DNA from 2 places in the Lactobacillus sp. RTP31084st1_F9_RTP31084_210423 genome. Region 2 is predicted to be linked to the other one. Evidence: riboswitches for the same ligand, from Rfam matches in the RefSeq annotation. Region 2 holds a riboswitch; the other holds the start of a gene.

Region 1 (3,429 bases), on a different contig from region 2:
AAACATAAACTACGTGCTTAGGATCGCTTGGTACAGGAATTCCCCAGTCAACTGTTGTACGAGTTACTGAAAGATCTTCAAGACCTGGTTTGATAAAGTTATTTATCATTTCCTTTTCACGAGAGTGAGGCAAAATAAAGTCTGGATGATCCTTATAATACTGTAAAAGACGATCAGCATATTTACTCATTCTAAAGAAGTATGAAGGTTCTTTAACCAAACGAACTTCGTGGCCTGACGGAGCTTTACCGCCAATAACATTACCATTATCATCTTTATAAACTTCAGCAAGTTGTGATTCAGTAAAGTATTCTTCATCTTCAACTGAATACCAGCCAGTATATTCGCCTAAATAAATATCGCCTTGCTTTAACAACTTTTCAAAAATCTTTTGAACAGCCTTAACGTGGTCTTCATCAGTTGTCCTAATAAGGCGATCGTAAGAAACATCTAACATCTTCCATAACTCTTTATAAGAAGCTGCCATCTTGTCTACAAATTCTTGAGGTTTAATACCCTGTGCTTCAGCTTTTTGTTCAATCTTCAAACCGTGTTCATCAGTACCTGTTAAAAAGAAGGTATCAAAACCGCGAGATTTTTTGTAGCGAGTCATTGTATCAGCAGCAATCGTAGTATAAGCATTACCGATAGTTAATTTTCCAGATGGATAATAAATAGGTGTAGTAATATAGAAAGTTTTCTTTTCAGCCATCTTTATTCTTCCTCTCATAAGTCTTTTAATTGCTAGTATAACATAGCATGTAGGACTTAATTTGTACATTAAAAAAAGGAATTCTATAAAATACGGAATTCCTATAAATTATTTAGATAATTAATTGTCATATGTCGCTCGAATCCTAGGCATATCGATATTGGCTTTTACCAAGTTATTTACAATAGCTGTTGGCATTACTTCAGCCGTTATGCCAATAGTAATTGCTATAGCAAAAATCAGAGCATTCTCCCAATTACCACGCATTATTTCATTAATTAGCAAAACAACTGGAACAATAACTAGAATTAATGTTAAAAAGATTTTGGTTAATTTTTTCATACTAGAATTAAAGAGATGGTTCTCTAGATTAATCTTAGAAAGATTTTGAACTACCTTTCCAAAAACAGTTTCTTTACCAGTCGCAAAGATAACGCCAATGCCTGAACCTGAAAGAATAATTGTGCCTGCATATAAAATATTAGCGTAATCTAAGTTATTATTTTTACCAGTGTAATTAGTAGCACTCTTTTTCACAGTGTCTTCTTCACCAAGTAATGAGCACTCTAAATCATTACTTTTCAGTAATTTAACGTCAGCTGGAACAATATCTCCAGCTTTAAGTAGTACCACATCTCCAATTGTTAGATCACGGGTTAAAAGTTGCTGTGGTTCACAATCACGCATTACTTGAGTTGTTCTAGAAATTCGATTTATCAAATTTTGAATATTAGTATTAATACGAATATTTTGCATAGCAGTTAAAATGGCTGAAATAAATAAAATTGCTAAAACAAAAATTGCTGGACTTAGGTTAAGAGTATGTTGAGAGGAATTTAAAAAAATTGCTACAATTGCTAAAAAAAGCAGAACAAGGGAAAAAGGAGTTATAAAAGCCTTTAACAAATAGTGAAGTTTTGTCTTATCATGTTTAATTATTATTTCATTAGATCCGTATTTTGCTAAGCGTTGCCTCGCATCTTTACTTTGAAGGCCGCTAATTGAGGTTTTTAATCGTTGCAGCGTCGCAAACTTATCTTCGCATGCAATCCGGCGCACCAGCTTGGTGTCTGTAGTATTTCTTGTGCCGGAAGTGTTGATTTTGAACATCTTCAACATCCTTTCTTAAGAACCTAGCAAACAAACAAAAAGGCCGATGCAAAAACTGCATCGGCTCAAATCCAAGCGATTTTTATACTCGTCGTTCAGTTTTAACACTACGTGACGTAAGGTTATTTAACATAACTAGCTGGCTGGGGAGGGCCTTATATCGACGATCCCTGTTTGACCCGTTGGCATCTCTGGATGTTGCTGGGCGACAGCATATGTTCACGTAGGAGTCTCACCTAACAGTTTATTTGCTCTAATATTTAATTTCTATTGATACTTTAACGGCTAACTAAGAATTAGTCAAGTCCCTACTTCTTTTTTCGAAAACTCTTAAATAGAACTAGTCCGAAACTGATTAAAGCTGCAATTACTAATCCCCAAACCAAGTTTACACTCTGTGGATGATCTATTTTTTGCAGTTCATCTTGTGTTAGCGAATTTTTATCATAAGACAGCTTATCTTTTTGGGCAACCAAAGTAGCGCAAGCATTAAACACTAATCGAATTCCGGAATTAAAAGTTGCTGCCTTTTCGCTTCTTAATTTATTCCCCGCATAACGAACAATATTGCCACATTTACTTTGAGTTAAAGGATCTTGATAATTCTTACCGACAATAATTTGAACATTTTTCTTTTTGTTTTGAAGAGCAACAGCAATAATTATCTGATTCTTTAGTGGCTGAATTCGATTTAAATCATTGCTGTCTTTTAAGCTTAAAAGGCGAATTTCAGGTTTAGTTTTAGTCTTTTGATAACTCTCATTTTTCTGATTAACAAGTTCTTTTGTCTGATTATCAAATAATCCTTGCGGATCACTAACAAAAGACTTAGTGCTAGCAGTCAACGTTAATAAACAAATAAGCAGTGACACCAAACCAATAATTTTATTTTTCATTGTCAGCCTTCTCTAGCCTGTCTGCTAAGCTTTGAACGTATTTATGATCAAGTGTTACTTGTTCAATTGCTACGCCTTTTTCACGCAATAGTTTTAAGGCTAAAGGATTATCATGATAATCATAATAATAGTTAATTTTCTTAATGCCAGCTTGCACTAAGCACTTGCTACAATTAAAGCAAGGAAAATAAGTAACGTAAATTTCAGTACCTTCAGTGGAAATACCATTTTTTGCACATTGGATTAAGGCATTCATTTCAGAGTGAATCGTTCTTACGCAGTGCCCATCCACCATCAAATGACCAACATCATCACAATGAGGCTGTCCCGAAACACTACCATTATATCCGGTCGCAATCATCCGGTCATCTTTAACTAATACACTTCCAACTAAGGCACGATCACAGGTAGAACGTTGTGCAATAACTAAAGCCTGCATCATAAAATATTGCTTCCACGGAATCCTGTCTCTTGTCATTGTTCTTACCCTCTTTAAATTATTTATTTAATCTGTCAAAATAATTTAAACCAATTGCTTCTCTAACTTCTTTTAAAGTTTGGTTAGCAACTTTATTTGCCTTCTTTGATCCTTCTAGTAGCATTTCATAAACAGCATCTGGATTTTGAGCAAACTTTTCACGACGTTCTCTGATTGGTCCAAGCTCTTCTTCGAGAACCTTATTTAAGTAGCGCTTAATTTTAACGTCGCCC
Region 2 (3,429 bases):
TCATAGTATCAAATGGAATAGATAGGCAACTCGTTCCATACATCAAGTCTAAAATTAAAAGTTGAATTGGAAGCATTGGTAAGAATGGTAAAAATGAAGAAGCTACTAAAATTGATAAAATATTACCAAAATTAGAAGAAAGCGTAATTTTAATATATTTCATCGTATTGCCAAATACTTGACGGCCAATTTGTACTCCCTTTTCTAAAATCATTAAATCTTTGTGGAGCAAAATTATATCTGCTGACTTTTTGGCAATGTCCACTGCTGTATCAACTGAGATAGCAACATCTGCCGCTTTCATTGCAGGAGCATCATTGATTCCATCTCCCATATAAGCTACGGTATGACCATCTTGTCTAAGCAAGTCAATAATCTGAGCTTTTTGTTGTGGAGATAATTTTACAAAAACATCGCATGCTTGCACCATTTCTTTTAATTCAGCATTAGTCTTATTTTCAAGGTCTTTTCCCTGATAAACTCGATCAATATTTAAACCTACTTGCTTCCCTACATTTCGCGTAACTGCTTCATTATCTCCAGTTAAAATTTTGACTGTAATGCCATCTTCTTTTAAGGCAGTCAATGCTGCCTTAGCACTGTCTTTTGGTGGATCTAAAAATGCTAAAAATCCAACTAAGATTAATTCATTCTCATCATCAATGCTAAATTCACCAACAGGAGCTGGATTCTTTTTATATCCTAAAAGAACAACACGTAACCCATCCTGATTCATCTCATCAATTTCAGTTAAAATTTTCTGACGTTGATCTTCATCAAGTGGACTTATTGCACCATCTATTTCTACTCTGTTAGAACAAGCAAGCATTTCTTCAGCAGCACCTTTAGTTACCAAAATATGTTCGTGTTGCTGGTTAATAACGACAACGCTCATACGTCTTCTCTTAAAATCAAAAGGTATTTCATCAATCTTTCTGTAGTTTTGATTAATTTTCTTTGTATCTAACTCTCCTTGAGCAGCATCAATAACTGCTTTATCAATTAAATCTTTCATCCCTGTTTGATAATAACTATTCAAGTATGAAAGCTCTAATACTTTTGGCTTTTCTTCTAAGTTTAAATTATAGTGTCGTTCTAAAACCACTTTATCTTGTGTTAAGGTACCAGTCTTATCAGTGCAAAGAATATCAGCTGAGCCAAAGTTTTGGATTGAATTCATTCTTTTAACAATGGTTTCATGCTTAGCCATTTCAACAGACCCCTTAACTAAATTGCTGGTCACAATAACTGGCAACATTTCTGGCGTTAAACCAACAGCCGTTGCAATAGCAAAAATTAATGCATTTAGCCAATCGCCTTTAGTTAAACCATTAATCAAAAACACTAGTGGTGCAATTACAGCTGTCATAATTAGTAATATTTTAGAAACATTTTTAATTCCAATGTCAAAAGTTGTCTCTTTGTTTTTATTCTGAGCAAGAGTACGGGCCAAATTTCCAAAAACGGTTTTATCACCTGTAGCAAAAACGACGCCCATTCCAGAACCAGAAACAATATTTGTTCCTTCATAAAGGATATTTGGATAATCTAAGTAATTATCACTTTCTTTTGGCTTCTGATCTGACATCTTTTCAACTGGACTTGACTCTCCATTTAATGAGCTCGCTGAACAAAATAAGTCTTTACTCTTTAACAAATACATATCTGCTGGCACTAAATCTCCAGCAGCTAAATTAATAATATCGCCAACTACTACATCTTTAGTTGGTAATTCCTTATCTTCACCAGCTCGTTTAACATTTGTAGTTACAGAAACCATGTTTAGCAATGAGTCAACCGCATCACTTGTTTTTACATTTTGAATAAAACTAGTAATTCCTGAAATCAGAACCATCATAATCATGATAATTACGGTACTCAGATCTTTTTGATCAGCTGGCACAAAGACATAGTTAGTTAAAAAAGATAAACCTGCTAAAAATAACAACACACCAGTAAAAGGTGTCATAAAAGCATCGATTAAAAAATGTAATTTTGGATGATGTTCTTTATTCGAGACCTCATTTAAACCATCTTGCTCCAAGCGTTGTTTTGCTTGAACAGGATTTAATCCATTAATTGTTGTATGCAATTGCTTTAAGACTTCATTTTTTTCTTGTCTAGCAATTTGTTTAGCCAAAGTCGCATTAGTTACTACGCGATCTTTAGAGTTGAATTTTAACATAGTAATCTCTCCCTCTAAAAAATCGGCAAACAAACAAAAAGACCAACACAAAAACTGCATTGGTCTTAACTTAGCGATTTATACTCGTCGTTCAGTTTTAACACTACGTAACGTGAAATTTTTTAACTAGCTGACTGGGAAAAGCCTTAAGTCGACAATTCCTGTTTAACCCGTTGGCATCTCTAGATGTTGCTGGGCATCAGCGTATATTTACGTAGGAGTCTCACCTAACAGTTCATTTGCTTCTTTATTCAATTAACGGTTAATAGATTAAACAATTATTCTTTATTATTCAAGCATGTTTATAAATTCTTTACTTTTACTTTAAATCCATACATCAAATAATTAATCTAAGTTAAATTGTTTTAGATAATTAGCTAAATACTCTACAGTTAACCTTTGCGGATCTTTAATTAATTCTAGTGGTCGGCCTTGCGCTACAATACGACCACCATTTTCACCACCTCGTGGTGGTCCCAGATCTAGCATATAATCTGCATTAACAACTAAATTCAGGTCATGTGTAATCGTAATAATAGTTGCACCTTGATCAAGCAATTTTTGCATGACTTCAACTAGGACTTTAACATCCAGGGGATGCAGACCAATTGTTGGTTCATCAAAGACAAATAAAGTATCGTCTTGCTTATGACTTAAGTGAGTCACTAATTTTAAACGCTGTGCTTCTCCACCAGATAAAGTTGGCGTACTCTCACCTAAGTGCAGGTAATCTAAACCAACTTCTTTAAGCAACTGCAAATCACGTTCAATCTTTGGCACACGCTTAAAAACAGGAATCGCTTCGTTAACATCAAGATTTAAGACATCTACAATCGACATATCATGCCACTTTATCTTTTGAATTCCAGGATTATAGCGATCGCCATGACAAGTTGGACAAGTTTGCTGCATATCAGGCAAGAATTGAATATCTAAAGTAACAATTCCTGTCATTTACTTTTCTAGCCATTAAATGCGCTTCTCCATTTAAATGTGGTGCAATTAGTGCCTGCTTATCTTTCTTAATTTCCCCAGGACTGCCTTGATCTAAAATTTGACCACCTTGTTCACCTGAACCTGGACCAATTTCAATAATCTCATCAGCAGCTTTAATAATATCAACGTTGTGATCAACAACTACTAAAGAATTACCCTGATCAACTAATTTGCGCAAAACTTTAATTAAGCCATCAACGTTAGCTGGATGCAAGCCAATCGACGGTTCATCTAAGACATATAAAACG

The links. A riboswitch is a leader RNA that binds a small molecule or an ion and turns the genes downstream of it on or off. The one in region 2 is predicted to bind magnesium.
Region 1: another riboswitch for magnesium. It lies ahead of AB5359_RS06245 (cation-transporting P-type ATPase); the one in region 2 lies ahead of mgtA (magnesium-translocating P-type ATPase).

Annotation. Positions count from the first base shown of each region.
Region 1 is NZ_JBCOVH010000002.1:201,150-204,578, reverse strand. It holds gene metG (methionine--tRNA ligase) at 1-712, opposite strand, end outside; gene AB5359_RS06245 (cation-transporting P-type ATPase) at 833-1,831, opposite strand; M-box (ykoK) riboswitch at 1,902-2,073, opposite strand; gene AB5359_RS06240 (TPM domain-containing protein) at 2,131-2,718, opposite strand; gene AB5359_RS06235 (deaminase) at 2,708-3,196, opposite strand; gene trpS (tryptophan--tRNA ligase) at 3,216-3,429, opposite strand, start outside.
Region 2 is NZ_JBCOVH010000001.1:502,917-506,345, reverse strand. It holds gene mgtA (magnesium-translocating P-type ATPase) at 1-2,185, opposite strand, end outside; M-box (ykoK) riboswitch at 2,261-2,427, opposite strand; partial or broken gene AB5359_RS02515 (AAA family ATPase) at 2,531-3,429, opposite strand, start outside.